Regions from separate parts of the Streptomyces sp. NPDC025273 genome, predicted to be linked through region 3. Evidence: riboswitches for the same ligand, from Rfam matches in the RefSeq annotation. Region 3 holds a riboswitch; each other region holds the start of a gene.
The links. A riboswitch is a leader RNA that binds a small molecule or an ion and turns the genes downstream of it on or off. The one in region 3 is predicted to bind S-adenosylmethionine.
Positions count from the first base shown of each region.

Region 1: it holds a riboswitch for S-adenosylmethionine, as region 3 does, so the genes downstream of both, AB0F38_RS20950 (hypothetical protein) here and thrC (threonine synthase) in region 3, are expected to answer to the same signal.
Region 2: it holds a riboswitch for S-adenosylmethionine, as region 3 does, so the genes downstream of both, AB0F38_RS03970 (aminotransferase class V-fold PLP-dependent enzyme) here and thrC (threonine synthase) in region 3, are expected to answer to the same signal.

Region 1 is NZ_JBEZYP010000012.1:161,913-167,871, forward strand. It holds gene AB0F38_RS20935 (pectinesterase family protein) at 1-849, opposite strand, end outside; gene AB0F38_RS20940 (ATP-grasp domain-containing protein) at 972-1,763, opposite strand; gene AB0F38_RS20945 (hypothetical protein) at 2,023-2,817, opposite strand; gene AB0F38_RS20950 (hypothetical protein) at 2,870-3,280, opposite strand; SAM riboswitch class IV at 3,332-3,443, opposite strand; gene AB0F38_RS20955 (cytochrome P450) at 3,519-4,742, opposite strand; gene AB0F38_RS20960 (cytochrome P450) at 4,739-5,959, opposite strand, start outside.
Region 2 is NZ_JBEZYP010000001.1:901,183-907,141, forward strand. It holds gene AB0F38_RS03945 (heme-copper oxidase subunit III) at 1-21, shown strand, start outside; gene AB0F38_RS03950 (c-type cytochrome) at 77-886, shown strand; gene AB0F38_RS03955 (Rieske 2Fe-2S domain-containing protein) at 883-1,935, shown strand; gene AB0F38_RS03960 (cytochrome bc complex cytochrome b subunit) at 1,932-3,557, shown strand; gene trpD (anthranilate phosphoribosyltransferase) at 3,681-4,745, shown strand; SAM riboswitch class IV at 4,883-5,000, shown strand; gene AB0F38_RS03970 (aminotransferase class V-fold PLP-dependent enzyme) at 5,176-5,959, shown strand, end outside.
Region 3 is NZ_JBEZYP010000005.1:307,161-313,119, forward strand. It holds gene AB0F38_RS12165 (DinB family protein) at 1-14, opposite strand, end outside; gene groL (chaperonin GroEL) at 156-1,778, opposite strand; gene AB0F38_RS12175 (cold-shock protein) at 2,090-2,296, opposite strand; gene AB0F38_RS12180 (MoaD/ThiS family protein) at 2,746-3,021, opposite strand; gene thrC (threonine synthase) at 3,050-4,348, opposite strand; SAM riboswitch class I at 4,367-4,494, opposite strand; gene AB0F38_RS12190 (glucosyl-3-phosphoglycerate synthase) at 4,648-5,598, shown strand; gene AB0F38_RS12195 (trehalose-6-phosphate synthase) at 5,653-5,959, shown strand, end outside.

The DNA of each region.
Region 1 (5,959 bases), on a different contig from region 3:
GTCACCGCCCGCGTGCCACGGCCGCCCGAGGTAGAAGCTCGCCGCGGAGACGTCGCCGTTGACGGTCGAGTTGTTGATCAGGAAGCCCTTGCGGTCCGCGGCGGTGCTGGGTGCGGCGATGTAGCCCGCGGAGCTGCCGTCCCACCGCTTCTTCAGCGTGATCACGCAGGAGTCGATCACCGCGCTGGCCCGGCCGAAGATGAAGTCGACGTTGCCGATGACATAGGAGTTGGTCATGTAGACACGGCCGAGCGTCGCCTTGGAGGCGGTGTCGAGGAGCAGGGTGTCCTGGTCGCCGGTGACGATGACGGAGTCGAGGAACACCTTGTCCGCGGCGGTGCGCAGGGCGACGGCCTGGCGTGCGCTCATGTCCTGGTGGGCGGCCTCGTCGAAGTCGTTGGAGATCGTCAGGTTACGGGCCTGGAAGCCGTTCGCCTCGGCCGCGACGGTGGCACTGCCGCTCGTGCCGTAGGTGCCCGACCCGTCGGGTTTCCGGGTGCCGGAGGCGTTGTCGTAGACGATGACGGTGTCCTTACGGCTCGATCCGCTGCCCTGGAGGGTGACGTTCTGTTTGGTGGCGGGGATCTTCACGGTCTCGCGGTAGGTGCCGGGCTTGATGGACACGATGACGCGTGCGGTGTTGCCGACCGGGATCGCGTTCACCGCGGCCTGCACGGTGGTGTACTGCCCGCTGCCGTCCTTGGCGACGGTGAGCGTGCTCGCCGCCGCGGCGCCGGACGCCGACCCGTATGCCTGCACCGACACGACGGCCAGGAGCGCCGCCGCTCCCGCCGTCAGCGCGCGGCGCTGTCCGGGGTGGGCCGCGGTACGTCGTCGATTCGCTGCCATGACCTGGTCCGTTCCGTCGGGAAGAGGTGGGGGTTCCTGGCAGTAGTCGCCGCGGCGGCGCGAAAGGTTGCCACGCGCCCGGGACTCGTGGCGGTACGGGAATGCGGGCCAGGCGCACCGTCTCATGATCTGTGGAACCGCGCGTCCCGCGCCCGGACCTGTCCACGGGGCCCCGCGGCCCGCAGCACCACGTCGAGCGCCCCCGCCGGATCGGCCGCGTACACGTTGCTGAACCAGGCCATGTTGGCCTCGACCACCGCCCACCGCTCGGTGTCCCGGCCGCCCGTCCCCCACATCCGCCCGACGTCGACCACCACCGCGCTGGGCAGGGTGGCCCCGCACGCCTCGGCCAGCCGTCGCGCGAAGTCCCGGATTCCGGCCTCGTCCGGGTGCCCCTTCAGCGGCGCGGCGTCCAGCCGGCCGAAGGTGGCGTACCGGGAGCCGGCGCGTATCTCTCCGTCGAGCAGGAACAGCCTGAACTCCGCTGCCCAGGTGACCACTTCACTGACCTGCACCAGTGGGTCGCTCCCGTGCGAAGGCACCTGGAGCGCACTGCCGTCCTCGTACACCGCGGCCGGAAAGCTCTTGTCGGTGGGCGGCTTCACGAAGACGGGGCCCTTCTCCCGGCGGGCCGCCGACAGTCGGACGCGCGTGATCCCGCGCCCGGTGAACGGGTACGGCAGTGCGTCCAGCCAGCCCTCGTCCGGCTCCAGCAGTGTCACTCCCAAGGGGCCTGCCACGCCCGAGGCGAAGTGCGGGCCGCCGTAGTAGTGCGCGCCGCTCCTCCCCCGCAGCCGGTCCGGCACCCCGGCGCGGGGCAGGATCACGACCTCCATGCCGCGGTCGCGGGCCGCCCCGGCCAGGAGGCCGGCCGTGGCGGAACGGTGCGGGGCGAGCGCCAGGAGAGGGACCATGCGACAGCAGCTTAGGCGCCCGGGACCTTCCGGGGGTCAGGCTGCCGGGCCCGCGGTCCCGCCACCGCCGCCCACGGCCGCCGACACGCGGCAACACCCGGAGCGGTCCGCTCCCGCGTCGGCTCCGTCAACTCGCCTCGCGCCACGACAGCACACCGTGGTACGGCGATGTTGCCCCACACGACGGGTGGTCAGTTTCCGCAGAGGACGGCCACCGGCCCGAAACACCGCCGACGGGGACGGGCACCGGCAGCGCCGATCACACGCCGGCGGACTTGGCCACCTTCCCGACGAGAGCCGCGATCATCGGTTCGTCCGGCCCCGGCTCCGGCGCGAACTTCGCCAGTTGGGCGGGAGGGAGCGGCCCGAGGACCTCGGAGGTCTCCACGGTCGCGATGACCCCACCCACACGTACGACGGTCACCAGGGAGTAGTTGTACCCCTTGTGTCCGGACGTCGTTTCCGTACGGCCCAGCACGCGGTACCGCACGGCCTCCTCGCCGAGATCCGGTACCGGAAGCGTCTCGGTCGTGAGGGAGGCGGCACCATGGGCATTCCGTACCGAGAAGCTGTCGCATGTGTCCACGGCGCGGCGCAGTGCGGCGAGACGGGAGCGGGCCGTCTGCGGCGGGTAGCTGGTGAGAACGGTGTCCCGGGGGGCCATGGCACTGTCGCCCACGTACATCGTCGACCATGCGGCAGCTGATTCCCCGCGGCCGGGCACGTTTTGGCTGCGCACCTTCCGCAGAGCCACACAGCCGTCCGGCTCGGCCGTCTCCTCGCCGACGTCGCCCGTGGCGGCGCCGGTGCGCGCATCGCCACCGGTGAGGGTGAAGCCTGCGGCTGCGGCCTCGCCTTCGGTGAGCAGCGCGGCCTTGAGCGTGTCGGCGGTGAGCGGCGTGGAGCGGTCCTTCGCCTCCGACGCCGCCGGGACCCGCCCGGCGTCGCTGCCTGCCCCGGCCGGCCTCTGGGCGTCGGAGCAGGCCGGGGCCAGACCGAGGACCGGCAGGAGAGCGGCGGCCGGAAGCCATCGCCGTCGCATGTGATGTGCCATCAGGTTCCGTTTCCTCGAGCGTGTTCGGGCCGTGATCACGCGGTCCCTCCAGCTACGGCCCGTAGGTGAAGTGTCCGCGGCTCGTGCGCTGTGGGCCGGGTCCCGCCGTCCCGCACAGTGCACCGCCCTCGGTGCCGACGTTCACCAGGCCGGTCGCCTCACCGTCGAGGCCCACGAACCGCAGCGCGTGCCAGCGCGGCAGCCAGTAGACCCGGCCCCGGTGGCCCGCGAGCAACTCCCGCAGACCGGCGGGGGCGTGCGTCCAGACCTCGGGCAGACCGCCCGCGTGGTCGAAGGCGGCGCGCAGGGCGAACCAGCCGTCGTCACGCACGTCGCTGGAGGTCAGCAGCAGCTCGACGGCCTGGCCGGGCTCCTGCACGCACTTCTTGGCGTGGATCCAGTGCACGTGGTGGCCGGGGGCGTACCGCGTGCAGCCGTCCTGGTGAACGAGGTGGGGGAGCATGGGCCGTCGCCCGCCTTCCGGGGTCATGGACCCCGGGGGCCCGTCCCCGGTGGTCCGCTGTTCCCCGCACGGTGCCGCGCGGGGCGGGTCGTCACCCGGAGCACCCGCAGCGGAAGCGGGGTGCCGTCCAGCGAGCCGGGGCTTTCCACTGGAACTCATGACCCACCGGAAGCGTAACAGCAGCGCAGGATGCGTCAGCGCGTGCGCAACACCCCTCTGACGCACCGCACATGACGCCTCACCCGTGCAGGAGAACGGGGAACGCCTCCATGTCGTTCTGCGTCATCACCGGCAGCTTGCGGATCTCGTCGTCGGGTATCGCGAGCTTCAGGTCCGGGAAGCGGCCGAACAGGGCGGGCAGCGCGATGCCCGCCTCCACCCGGGACAGGGCGGCACCGGGGCAGATGTGCGGGCCGTGACCGAACGTCATGTGCCGGATCGGCGCGGGGCGGGTGATGTCGAAGACGTCGGCGTCCGCCCCGTGCTGCGCGGCGTCGCGTCCGATGGCCCGGTACGAGATGACCAGCCCCTCCCCCTTGGCGATCACCTGGTCCCCGACCTGGATGTCCTCCGTGGCGAACCGCATCAGCAGATGGGTGCTGGGGGTGTCCCAGCGCAGGGTCTCCTCGATCACCGTCTCCCACGGGATCTCCCCGTCCAGCACCTTCCTCAGCTGGCCGGGGTGGGCGAGCAGCGCCCGTACGGCGTTGAGGACGAGCCCGATCGTGGTCTCGTGCCCGGCCGCGACCATGGCCTTGAGGTTGCCTACGACCTCCTCCTCGGTGAGCGGTTCGCCGCCCTCCTCCGCGAGGATCAGCGCACTGGTGAGATCGTCCGCGGGGCGCGCCTTCCTGTCCCGTACGAGCTCCGCGTAGAAGACGTCCAGCTCCGCGATGATCGCCATGCGCTCCTCCTGCGGGGTGAGCATGGAGAAGAACGCCTTGTACCGCTCCATCAGCATCGGGTGCAGCGCCTCGTCCACGCCCATCAGCAGACCGACCACCCGCATCGGCAGCGGCTGGGCGAACACCGTCTTGAGGTCGACGACGCCGTCCTTGCCCTGCTCGGCGAGTGCGTCCAGCAGTTCCTCGGTGAACTGCTCGATGGCCGGGCGGATCGCCTCCAGCCGGCGCGGGGTGAGCGCCTGGGAGGTCTTCGTCCGCAGCCTGCGGTGCTCCTCACCGTCCACGGTGAACATGGAGCGCCCGGCGTCGATCATGCCGATCAGCGGCCAGGCGTGCGTGACCTCGCCGCTCTGCCAGAGCCCCCAGGCGTCCAGGTCCTTCACCAGCCGGGTGTCGACCAGGAGTTGACGTGCCTCCGCGTGCCGGGTGACGGTCCAGGCGGGCACCCCGAGGAGCTCGATGCGGGCGAGCGGGGCGCCGTTGCTCAGCTGTTCGGTCTCACCGTCGAGATCCCGGACCAGGGGGTCGACGACCACGGTCGCGTGCGGGCACTTCACAGCGGGTCTCCTGTCGTACGTACGGGTGCGAACCGGACGGGGAGCGCGTTCATCCCGCGCAGGAAGGCGGAGGGCCGCCGCACGAGGTCCTGGGGCGGGACGGCGAGCTGGAGGTCGGGCAGCCGGTCGAGGATGACCTCGATCGCGGTACGGGCGATGGTCTCGGCGATCTCCTGTGCGGGGAAGGGGCAGCGGTACTCGCCGTGGCTGAACGCCAGGTGCGCCCCGTTGCTGCCGTGCCCCAGGTCCTGGCGTATCAGGGGGTCGGTGTTGGCGGCGCCCAGGCCCAGCAGGAGCATGTCCCCCGCCTTGATCATCCGCCCGCCGAGCTGCGTGTCGCGGGCCGCCCAGCGGCCGGCGAGGATCTGGGTGGGGCTCTCCTCCCAGAGGACCTCGTTCATCGCGTCGCCGACGCTGCGCCGGCCGCCGGCGAGCGAGTCGGCGAACTGGTCCTCGGTGAGCATCAGGCGCAGGGAGTTGCTGATCCAGTCGGCGGTGGTGAGGTGGCCGGCCGCCGTGATCGCCATCAGGTCGAGCGCGTACTCCTCGTCCGTGAAGGGCTCGGGGTCGGCGAGCATCCGCGAGGTGACATCGTCCCCGGGCTCGGCCCGCTTGGCCGCCACCAGCCGCCGCATGTGCTCGCCGAACCGCCCGTGCGCCTCCTGCGCCCCGGGGCCCCCGTCGGCCAGGTCCTTCAGGACCCGGGCGATGTCCGCCCCCTCCGCGTCGGGGAAGCCGACGAGCCGGGCGAGGACGAGCACGGGCAGCGGCTCGGCGAAGTCGGCGACGAGATCGGCCGTGCCCCGGCTGCACATGCCGTCGACGAGCCGGTCGGCGAGCTGCTCGCAGTGGTCCCGGATCTCGAACGGGTCCACGCCCTCCAGCGCGGGCACCACCATCTCGGAGTGCCGCCGGTGCTCGGCGCCGGCGGTGAAGTAGATGGACGGCATGGGCTGCCCCACCATGGGGAGCAGCGGCCAGTCCTCGGGGATGTGCTCCCACTGGTTCCACAGCCCGACGTCCCGCGGGAACAGCTCACCGTCGCTGGTGACCTGGTGCAGCTCGCGGTAGCCGACGACCAGCCAGGCCGGAAAGCCGCCGGGGAGCTCGGCGGGGACCACGGACCCGTACGCGTGGCGCATCGTCCGGTACAGCGCCTGCGGGTGGGTGTGGAACTCCGGTCCGCTGAGCGGCACGGGCGCAGTGGCGGCGTGCGC
Region 2 (5,959 bases), on a different contig from region 3:
ACGATCTACATGATCAAGTAACCGGGCTCGCACCCACCCACCATCGACGCAGAAGATCCTGACACCGGGGTAATCCGTGAAAAAGCTCTCCGCACGACGACGCCATCCGCTGGCGGCGGTCGTCGTACTACTCCTCGCGCTGGCGGCTACCGGGGGGCTGTACGCCGCGTTTGCTCCTGCGGGTAAGGCGCAGGCCGACGAAACCGCCCAGTCCCTCGCGATCGACGAGGGCAAGAAGCTCTATTCCGTAGGCTGCGCCAGCTGCCACGGAACCGGCGGTCAGGGCACCACCGACGGGCCGTCCCTCGTGGGCGTCGGCTCCGCCGCCGTCGACTTCCAGGTCGCTACCGGACGTATGCCGGCGCAGCAGCCGGGTGCCCAGGTACCGAAGAAGCCGGTCATCTACACCCAGGCCGAGATCGACCAGCTCGCGGCGTACGTCGCGTCGCTGGGTGCCGGTCCGATCACGCCGACCGAGAGCCAGGTCGACCCCGCGGGCGCGGACGTGGCCAAGGGCGGCGACCTGTTCCGCACCAACTGTGCGCAGTGCCACAACTTCACCGGCAAGGGCGGCGCGCTGACCAACGGCAAGTACGCCCCGGCCCTCGACGGCGTGAGCCCGAAGCACATCTACGAGGCCATGCAGACCGGCCCGCAGAGCATGCCCTCCTTCCCGGACAGCACCATGCCGGAGCAGGAGAAGAAAGACATCATCGCGTACATCAAGACCGTCAACGGTGATGAGTCCCCGACCCCCGGCGGACTCGCGCTCGGTGGCCTCGGCCCTGTCAGTGAAGGTCTCTTCGGCTGGATCTTCGGCCTGGGCGGTCTGATCGCCATCGCCGTATGGGTCGCGGCCCACACCGCTAAGGCCAAGAAGTCATGAGTAGCCAACAGATTCCAGAAAAGAACCTGCCGGTAGAGCAGGGCACCGCGCACGGCGCGGTGGAGGTTGCGGACGACCCGTTCGCCGACCCGGGGCTGCCGGCCCACAAGCCGCGCATCCAGGACATCGACGAACGGGCCGCGAGGCGCTCCGAGCGAGCCGTCGCGTTCATGTTCACGCTGTCCATGCTGTCGACGATCGGCTTCATCGCCTCCTACGTCATCTTCCCGGTCGACCAGATCGTCTTCATCTGGCCGCTCGGCCACGTGAGCGCGCTCAACTTCTCCCTGGGGATGACCCTGGGTCTGGCGCTCTTCCTCATCGGCGCGGGCGCCGTCCACTGGGCGCGCACCCTGATGTCCGACGTGGAGGTCGCCGACGACCGGCACCCCATCGAGGCGGAGCCCGAGGTCAAGGCCAAGGTCATGGCCGACTTCGCGGCCGGTGCCAAGGAGTCCGCGATCGGGCGGCGGAAGCTGATCCGCAACACCATGTTCGGCGCGCTGGCCCTGGTGCCGCTCTCCGGTGTGGTGCTGCTGCGCGACCTCGGTCCGCTGCCGGAGAAGAAACTCCGCAAGACCCTGTGGGCCAAGGGCAAGCAGCTCGTCAACATGAACACCATGGAGCCGCTGCGTCCCGAGGACATCGTCGTCGGTTCGCTGACCTTCGCCATGCCCGAGGGCCTGGAGGAGGACGCGCACGACTTCCAGACGCAGATCGCCAAGGCCGCCCTGATGATCATCCGCATCGAGCCGGACAACATCAAGGACAAGCGTGAGCGCGAGTGGGCCCACGAGGGAATCGTGGCCTTCTCCAAGATCTGTACCCACGTCGGCTGCCCGATCAGCCTGTACGAGCAGCAGACGCATCACGTGCTCTGCCCGTGCCACCAGTCCACCTTCGACCTCTCCGACGGCGCCCGCGTCATCTTCGGTCCGGCCGGTCACGCCCTCCCGCAGCTGCGGATCGGTGTGAACAGCGAGGGCAACCTCGAGGCGCTCGGTGACTTCGAAGAGCCCGTCGGTCCTGCCTTCTGGGAGCGCGGATGAGTACTGCGACGGAAACACAGCGCAAGGCGCCCGCCGGTGAGCGGGTGGCCGACTGGGCGGACGGCCGGCTGGGCATCTACGGCCTCGCCAAGGCCAACATGCGCAAGATCTTCCCGGACCACTGGTCCTTCATGCTCGGCGAGATCTGCCTCTACAGCTTCATCATCATCATCCTCACGGGTGTGTATCTGACGCTGTTCTTCAACCCGAGCATGAACGAGGTCGTCTACCACGGCTCGTACGAGCCGATGCAGGGCATCCGCATGTCCGCGGCGTACGCGTCGACGCTGGACATCAGCTTCGACGTCCGTGGTGGTCTGCTGGTCCGCCAGATCCACCACTGGGCCGCGATCATCTTCCTCTCCGGCATGTTCGTGCACATGTTCCGGGTGTTCTTCACCGGGGCGTACCGCAAGCCGCGTGAGATCAACTGGCTGTTCGGCTTCCTGCTGTTCGTGCTCGGCATGTTCACCGGGTTCACCGGCTACTCGCTCCCGGACGACCTGCTCTCCGGTACGGGTGTGCGCTTCACGCAGGGCGCGATCCTGGCCATGCCGCTCGTCGGTACGTACATCTCGATGTTCCTGTTCGGCGGGGAGTTCCCTGGGACCGAGATCATCTCGAGGTTCTACTCGATCCACATCCTGCTGCTGCCGGGCATCATGCTCGGTCTCGTGGTCGCCCACCTCATCCTGGTGTTCTTCCACAAGCACACGCAGTTCGCGGGTCCGGGCCGGACGAACAAGAACGTCGTCGGCATGCCGCTGCTGCCGGTCTACATGGCGAAGGCCGGAGGGTTCTTCTTCCTGGTCTTCGGATTCATCGCGATCCTCTCCGCGATCGCCACGATCAACCCGATCTGGGCGCTCGGCCCCTACCGGCCCGACCAGGTGTCCACGGGCGCCCAGCCGGACTGGTACATGGGCTTCGCGGAAGGCTTCGTCCGTGTGATGCCGGGCTGGGAGATCAACCTCTGGGGCTACACGCTGGCCCTGGGCGTGCTCATCCCGCTGGTTCTCTTCGGTGTCGTCCTCGCGGCGCTGGCGCTCTATCCGTTCATCGAGTCGTGGATCACCGGGGACAAGCGCGAGCACCACATCCTGGACCGTCCGCGCAACGCTCCGACCCGTACCGGCCTCGGTGTCGCCTGGGTGACGGTCTACTTCGTCATGCTGATCGGCGGCGGCAACGACATCTGGGCGACGCACTTCCACCTGTCGCTCAACGCGATCAGCTGGTTCGTCCGGATCGCCTTCTTCGTCGGCCCGGTCCTGGCGTTCATCGTCACCCGGCGGATCTGCCTCGGCCTCCAGCGCCGCGACAAGGAGAAGGTGCTGCACGGGCGCGAGTCCGGCACCATCAAGCGCCTGCCGCACGGTGAGTTCGTGGAGATCCACGAGCCGCTCAGCCCGGCGCAGCTGCACACGCTCACGGCGCACGAGCAGTACAAGCCGTTCGAGATCGGCCCCACGGTCGACAAGAACGGTGTCGAGCGCAAGCCGTCGGCGCTGCAGAGGCTGCGGGCCAGGCTCAGCAGGAGCTACTACGGCGAGAACAACCAGATCGCCAAGCCCACCGCCGAGGAGTACAAGGAGATCACCAGCGGCCACGGCCACCACTGATCACCTCAGCTGAACGCCACAGCAGGAGCCCCGTCCATTCGATGGACGGGGCTCTTCGCCGTCCCCGGGGCTGGATAGGGTGTGCAGCGACCCCTTACCGGCAGTGGACCCCAGGAGCGGACCATGAACGTGGTGACCCCGGACGGCGGCGACAGCGTGGCGGCCCGTTCCTGGCCCGGCGTGCTGACCCCGCTCCTGCGCGGCGAGAGCCTGACCGCCGAGGACACCGCGTGGGCCATGGACCGCATCATGAGCGGCGAGGCCACCGATGTGCAGATCGCCGGATTCGCGGTCGCGCTGCGGGCCAAGGGAGAGACCGTCGACGAGGTCACCGGCCTCGTGAACGCCATGTACGCGCACGCCCGGACCATCCACGTGCCCGGCCGCACGGTCGACATCGTGGGCACCGGCGGGGACCTGGCCAAGACGGTCAACATCTCCACCATGTCGGCGATCGTGATCGCGGGGACCGGCGCCAAGGTCGTCAAGCACGGCAACCGCGCCTCCTCCTCGGCGAGCGGTGCCTCCGACGTCCTGGAGAAGCTCGGCGTCAGTCTCGAACTCACGCCGCAGCGCGTGGTCGAGGTCGCGGAGGAGGCGGGCATCACCTTCTGCTTCGCCGTGAAGTTCCACCCCGCCCTGCGGTACGCGGCCAGGGCACGCAAGGAGCTCGGCACACAGACCACCTTCAACATCCTGGGCCCGCTCACCAACCCGGCCCGGGTACGGTCCCAGGCCGTCGGGGTCGCCGACCTGAGGATGGCGCCCATCGTCGCGGGCGTGCTCGCCGACCGCGGCAATTCGGCGCTCGTCTTCCGGGGCGACGACGGTCTCGACGAGCTGACCACCACGGCGGCCTCCCGGGTCTGGATCGTCCGGGACGGCACCGTGCGGGAGGAGCGGTTCGACCCGCGTGACGTCGGCCTGGAGCTGGTGCCGGTCGAGGCGCTGCGCGGCGCCGACGCCTCGTACAACGCGGATGTGGCCCGCCGGCTGCTGGACGGGGAGACCGGTCCGGTACGCGACGCGGTCCTGCTCAACTCGGCCGCCGCGCTGGTCGCCCTCGACCCGGGCGAGGGCACGCTGAACGAGCAGATCGCCGCCGGGATCGCGCGGGCCGCCGAGTCGATCGATTCGGGTGCGGCCAAGCGCGCGCTGGAGCGCTGGGTGGCCGCGAGCAACGCGTAGGTCCCTTCGTCCGGGCCGTGTTCCGATCCGGCCGACGGGTCCGGAGCGGCCCGGGGTGTACGAGGTGCAGCAGGGCGCGGTCCGGATCGCGGACCGCGCCCTTGCGCGTACGGACGGGTATGGCAAGATGCTGCGCAGGTCATGAGTGACAGCGACTACGGCCCCGGCCCGCTGTCCGGCAACCCTCCGTCCGTGGCGGGGTGCCCCGGGTGAAGACCGGGCCGCAGGCAGTGAGGTCTGCGGCAAGCGCGGGCCCCTCGGCATCTGTGTATGCCAACCCCCGGGGTCCTGGTCCCTAGGGAGCCTCTTGTGAGCAAGCGAATGCGCTAGGGCTCCACGCCCTTCTCCGCACCTGTGTCTTTTCCTTCTTCCCCGTGCTGCCGCGTATCGCCGGCGCGAGGATTTCGCCTGCCTGTTACGGGAGTTCGCCATGTCCGTCTCCACCGCTGCCCTCGACCAGTCCTTTTGTGCGCCGTTGCCGGTCCTGGGTGCCGATGTCACTGTTCCGCTGGTGACGGGTGGTGACGTCACCTATGCCGCCCTCGACTACGCGGCGAGTTCCCCGGCTCTGCGGCGGGTGTGGGACGACGTGGCCGCCTACGCCCCGTACTACGGCAGCGTGCACCGCGGCGCCGGGTACCTCTCGCAGCTCTCCACCGACCTCTTCGAGAGCAGCCGCACGACGGTCGCGGACTTCCTCGGCTGCCGCCCCGAGGACCAGGTGGTCTTCACCCGTTCGACGACGGACTCCCTCAACCTGCTCGCCGCCACACTGCCCGCCGACTGCCAGGTCTTCGTCTTCGAGACCGAGCACCACGCCTCGCTGCTGCCCTGGCGCGATGCCCGGGTGACGTACCTCGACGCCCCGCGTACCCCGGCCGAGGCCGTCGCGACGCTGGAGCGGGCGCTGGCCGGGCGGGAGCCCCACGGGCCGGCGCTCGTCTGCGTGACCGGCGCGTCCAACGTCACCGGTGAGCTGTGGCCGGTCGGGAAACTGGCCGCCGCCGCCCATGCCCACGGTGCGCGGATCGTGCTGGACGCGGCGCAGCTGGCGCCCCACCACCCGGTGGACATCGCGGAGCTGGACGTCGACTGGGTCGCCTTCTCCGGGCACAAGCTGTACGCGCCGTTCGGCTCGGGCGTCCTCGCGGGCCGCGCCGACTGGCTGCGGGACGCGGAGCCGTACCTCGCCGGCGGCGGCGCCTCGCGCAAGG
Region 3 (5,959 bases):
GAGTCGGTCGTCACCGGTGCGCGCTCCTTCTGGGTGGGTGCACGGGGCCATCAGTATCCGGTACCGCCCCGGCCGGGGAACGACGCCGGCCCCCGGGACGGATCCCGGGGGCCGGCGTCGAACAGGTACTGCGTGGAGCCGCTGATCCCGAGGGATCAGAAGTCCATGTCACCGCCCGGCATGCCGCCCGGAGCGGCCGCGGAGGCCTTCTCCGGCTTGTCGGCGATGACGGCCTCGGTGGTGAGGAAGAGCGCGGCGATGGACGCGGCGTTCTGCAGGGCGGAGCGCGTGACCTTCGCCGGGTCGATGATGCCCTCGGCGATCATGTCCACGTACTCGCCGGTCGCGGCGTTGAGGCCGTGACCGATCGGCAGGTTGCGGACCTTCTCGACGATGACGCCACCCTCGAGACCACCGTTGACGGCGATCTGCTTGAGCGGGGCCTCCAGCGCGAGCTTGACGGCGTTGGCACCGGTGGCCTCGTCGCCCGTCAGGTCGAGCTTGTCGAAGACGGCCGAGGCCTGGAGCAGAGCCACGCCACCACCGGCGACGATGCCCTCCTCGACGGCGGCCTTGGCGTTGCGCACCGCGTCCTCGATGCGGTGCTTGCGCTCCTTGAGCTCCACCTCGGTGGCGGCGCCGGCCTTGATGACGGCCACGCCGCCGGCCAGCTTCGCGAGGCGCTCCTGGAGCTTCTCGCGGTCGTAGTCCGAGTCGGAGTTCTCGATCTCGGCACGGATCTGCTTGACGCGACCCTGCACCTGGTCGCTGTCGCCGCCACCGTCGACGATCGTCGTCTCGTCCTTGGTGATGACGACCTTGCGGGCGGTGCCCAGCAGGTCCAGGCCGGCGTTCTCCAGCTTGAGACCGACCTCCTCGGAGATGACGGTGCCACCGGTGAGGATGGCGATGTCGCCGAGCATGGCCTTGCGGCGGTCACCGAAGCCCGGAGCCTTGACGGCGACGGACTTGAAGGTGCCACGGATCTTGTTGACGACCAGGGTCGACAGGGCCTCGCCCTCGACGTCCTCCGCGATGATCAGCAGGGGCTTGCCCGACTGCATGACCTTCTCCAGCAGCGGAAGGAGGTCCTTCACGTTGCTGATCTTGGAGTTGACGATCAGGATGTACGGGTCGTCGAACGACGCCTCCATACGCTCCATGTCGGTGGCGAAGTACGCCGAGATGTAGCCCTTGTCGAAGCGCATACCCTCGGTGAGCTCGAGCTCCAGACCGAAGGTCTGGGACTCCTCGACGGTGATGACGCCTTCCTTGCCGACCTTGTCCATCGCCTCGGCGATCTTGGCGCCGATCTCGGTGTCGGCGGCGGAGATGGAGGCCGTCGAAGCGATCTGCTCCTTGGTCTCCACGTCCTTCGCCTGCTCCAGCAGAGCGGCGGAGACGGCCTCGACGGCCTTCTCGATGCCACGCTTGAGAGCCATCGGGTTGGCACCCGCGGCGACGTTGCGCAGGCCCTCACGGACGAGCGCCTGGGCGAGAACGGTGGCGGTGGTCGTACCGTCGCCGGCGACGTCGTCCGTCTTCTTGGCGACCTCCTTGACCAGCTCCGCACCGATCTTCTCGTACGGGTCCTCGAGCTCGATCTCCTTGGCGATGGAAACACCATCGTTGGTGATCGTGGGCGCGCCCCACTTCTTCTCGAGGACGACGTTTCGGCCCTTGGGGCCGAGGGTGACCTTGACGGCGTCGGCGAGCTGGTTCATCCCGCGCTCGAGACCGCGCCGTGCCTCCTCGTCGAACGCGATGATCTTGGCCATGTGAAGTGGTCCTCCCGGACAGGGGTGGATTTCTCCGGACCGAGAGGCGCCCGCGACGGACGGCCAGCGTGCTCTGTGGTTCCTTGCCCCACAGAGCCTGCGGGCCTCACCGGCCCGGTCCAAGTTCTGTCACTCTCACCTGGAGAGTGCTAACGCCAATGATTAGCACTCGACCCCTGCGAGTGCAAGCGTCACCCCCGTCCGTGGACAGCGGCGAGGGGGCACACGGACGCACGCAGGGCCCGTACCCCCCTCTTCGGAGGTACGGACCCTGCGTGCGTGAGTAGTGTCGTTGGCCGACCGCGCCGAGCTCAGCCGACGGCGAGCTTGACCATGTCCGCCTGCGGCCCCTTCTGGCCCTGCGAGATCTCGAATTCAACTCGCTGACCCTCTTCGAGGGTGCGGTACCCGTCCATCTGGATCGCGCTGTAGTGGACGAAAACATCCGCACCACCGTCGACCGCGATGAAGCCGTACCCCTTCTCCGCGTTGAACCACTTGACGGTGCCCTGAGCCATGCCTAACTCCCCTATTACTGGCCCTTGCGCAGGTCCGCACTTCGCGGGCCCGGGTCAGAACTCACCCTCCGACAGGAGAGGGTGGCGTGCGCCGGAACGCGTCGACCGCGGCTGAATGTATCTGCCCAACTGCCCTCTGCAACAGGTCAATCGGACGAGAATTCTGGGCACGCCTGAACACCCGGATGGGGAGGACCCGTGATGTTCCTGGGCAAGTCGGGCCGGGCAAAGGCCACTTATGCCGCAAAGAGTTCACGTACTTTGGCTGCTTCTTGTCGCGACCGGGCGCATTCTCATATGCGGGCGGCACGGGCAGCTGAGGGGGCTTCCCCAACTGTACCGTGCTCAACCCTGCAGAATTGCCCCCTCCGCTTCTCTCGCGGAGGGGGCAATGATGTTCACCACGCGGTCGGGCGGAACCCTCGGGCCCCGCGCGCCGCGTCCGGGGGTCAGCCTCCGGCGACGGCGGGAATGATCGAGATGCCGGCGCCGTCCGGGGTGGCCGCCTCCAGGCCGCCCTCGAACCGCACGTCGTCGTCGTTGACGTACACGTTCACGAAGCGGCGCAGCTTGCCCTGGTCGTCCAGGACGCGGGCCGCGATGCCCGGGTGGTTCTTCTCCAGGGACGCGATGACCTCGGAGAGGACCGCTCCCTCCGCCGGGACCTCGGCCTGACCGCCCGTGTAGGTGCGGAGGATGGTGGGGATGCGGACCTTGACGCTCATGTGGATGCCTTCCTTCGGTCTCGGGTGGTCAGTTGGCGGCGGCGAGGCCCGCGGCGCGGAACGCCTCCAGGCTGGGCCGGATCGTGGCCGCCAGGCCGGTCGTCGGGGCGACGGCGTCCAGCGTCTTCAGCCCGTCACCGGTGTTCAGGACGACGGTGGTCAGGGTCGGGTCGAGCAGGCCGGCCTCGATCAGCTTCTTCGTCACACCGACCGTCACACCGCCCGCGGTCTCCGCGAAGATGCCCTCGGTGCGGGCCAGCAGCTTGATCGCGTCGACGACCTGCTCGTCGTCGACGTCCTCCACGGCGCCGCCGGTGCGCCGGGCGATGTCCAGGACGTAGGGGCCGTCGGCCGGGTTCCCGATGGCCAGGGACTTGGCGATCGTGTTCGGCTTCTGCGGCCGCACGACGTCGTGGCCGGCCTTGAACGCGGTGGAGACCGGGGAGCAGCCCTCGGCCTGGGCACCGAAGATCTTGTACGGCCTGTCCTCGACCAGGCCGAGCCTGATCAGCTCCTGGAGACCCTTGTCGATCTTCGTGAGCTGTGATCCGGACGCGATCGGGATGACGAGCTGGTCGGGCAGCCGCCAGCCGAGCTGCTCGCAGATCTCGTACGCCAGGGTCTTGGAGCCCTCGCCGTAGTACGGCCGCAGGTTGACGTTGACGAAGCCCCAGCCCTCACCGAGCGGGTCCCCGATGAGCTCCGAGCAGAAGCGGTTGACGTCGTCGTAATTGCCCTCGATGCCGACCAGTTCACCGCCGTACACCGCGGCCATGACGACCTTGCCCTGCTCCAGGTCGTGCGGGATGAACACGCAGGAGCGGAAGCCGGCGCGAGCCGCGGCGGCACCCACGGCACCGGCGAGGTTGCCGGTGGAGGAGCAGGACAGAGTGGTGAATCCGAAGGCACGGGCGGCCTCGACGGCGATCGCGACGACGCGGTCCTTGAAGGAGTGCGTCGGGTTGCCGGAGTCGTCCTTGACGTACAGGCCACCGGTGACGCCCAGCTCACGGGCGAGGTTGTCGGCCTTGACCAGCTTCGTGAAGCCGGGGTTGATGTTGGGCTTGTCCGCGACGTCGGAGGGAACCGGCAGCAGCGGCGCGTAGCGCCAGATGTTGTCCGGGCCTTCGGCGATGCGCTTCTTCAGCTCTTCGGGGGAGCCGCTCGGCAGGTCGTACGCCACTTCGAGCGGCCCGAAACAGGACGCACAGGCGAAGATGGGACCGAGCTCGAAACGCTCGCCGCATTCGCGGCAGGAAAGCGCTACGGCGGGACCGAGGTCCACGGCGGAAGAATTGTTGTTCGTTGCAACTGTCTGCACGGCCATGATGGCGGAGGCCCTTTCTCCTCATCTTCCTCGCGACGTATTTCGCCACAAGACGGAATTGGCACCTTCCCCACCGTGACCTCGCGGTCGGCAGGAGGGTTGCCGGGACTTCAACGGGCCGTTCCCTCAGTCCCTCTGGATGAGCGCTATGGCACCGGACCATCGATCCGGGCATTTATTCGCGGACCGACCCCGACATGCGAGGGCCATCCGCGTTGTTCAAGACTGTAACCGAAGCCCCGGGCGAGGGAGAGAGTCGTCCGAACCGCGAGATGGATCACAGACAGGGAGTACCGACCGTGCTGGAAGAGGTGGAACGCTGGCTGACCAGGCGTTCCTGGTCGGTCGCCGACCGCCCGGTCGAACGGCTCACGGCCGCGCGGGCGAGGGATCCGCACCGTGCCGGTGTGAGTGTCGTGCTGCCCGCGCTGAACGAGGAGGCGACGGTCGGCGCGATCGTCGCGGAGATCCGGCGCGAGCTCATGGAGAAGGTCCGGCTCGTCGACGAGCTGGTCGTGATCGACTCCGGTTCCACCGACGCCACCGCCGAGGTCGCCCGGCGGGCGGGCGCCCGCGTCGTGCACCGGGACGCGATACTCCCGTCCCTGCCCGCCGTCCCGGGCAAGGGCGAAGTGCTGTGGCGGTCACTGCTGGTGACCAGCGGGGAGATCGTCTGCTTCATCGACGCGGACCTGAGGGACTTCTCGGCGGACTTCGTCTCCGGGATCGTCGGCCCCCTGCTGACCGACCCCGAGGTGGAGTTCGTCAAGGCCATGTACGACCGGCCGTTGGGAGACACCGCAGGCCAGGGAGGCCGGGTCACCGAGCTCGTGGCGCGCCCGCTGCTCAATCTGCACTGGCCGCAACTGGCCGGATTCGTCCAGCCGCTCGGCGGCGAGTACGCGGCACGCCGCTCCCTGCTGGAACGGCTCCCCTTCCCCGTCGGTTACGGGGTCGAGCTGGGCCTGCTCGTGGACGCACTGCACACGGTGGGCCTGGACGCGCTGGCGCAGGTCGACGTCGGCGTACGCAAACACCGGCACCAGGACGGCCAGGCGCTCGGCAGGATGGCCGCGGCGATCTACCGCACCGCGCAGCTGCGGCTCTCCCGTGGGCATCTGGTGCGGCCCTCGATCACCCAGTTCGAGCGGGGCGCGGACGGCTTCGTACCGCGCACCCACGCGGTGGACACGCAGGAGCGGCCGCCGATGCGGGAGATCGCGGAGTACGCGTCCCGCCACGCGGCGTAGCGGTCGGGGCGGCCGCACGTTTGGCGGCTCCCCGAACGGGCTAGATTCGGGTACATGGTCTCCGAGCACGCTGCCCAGGTCCTCGTCGCGTCCAACCGCGGCCCGGTGTCGTACGCGCTGCGTGCGGACGGCACGCTCGACTCGAAGCGCGGCGGGGGCGGTCTCGTCTCCGGCCTCAGCGCCGTCGAGGACAAGATGTGGGTGTGCGCCGCCCTGGGCGACGGCGACCGCGAGGCGACCCGGCGGGGCGTCTGCGAGCCCGGTGTCCGGATGCTCGACATCGACGCCGGAGTCCATGCCGACGCGTACAACGGCATCGCGAACTCCGTGCTGTGGTTCGTCCACCACATGATCTACGACA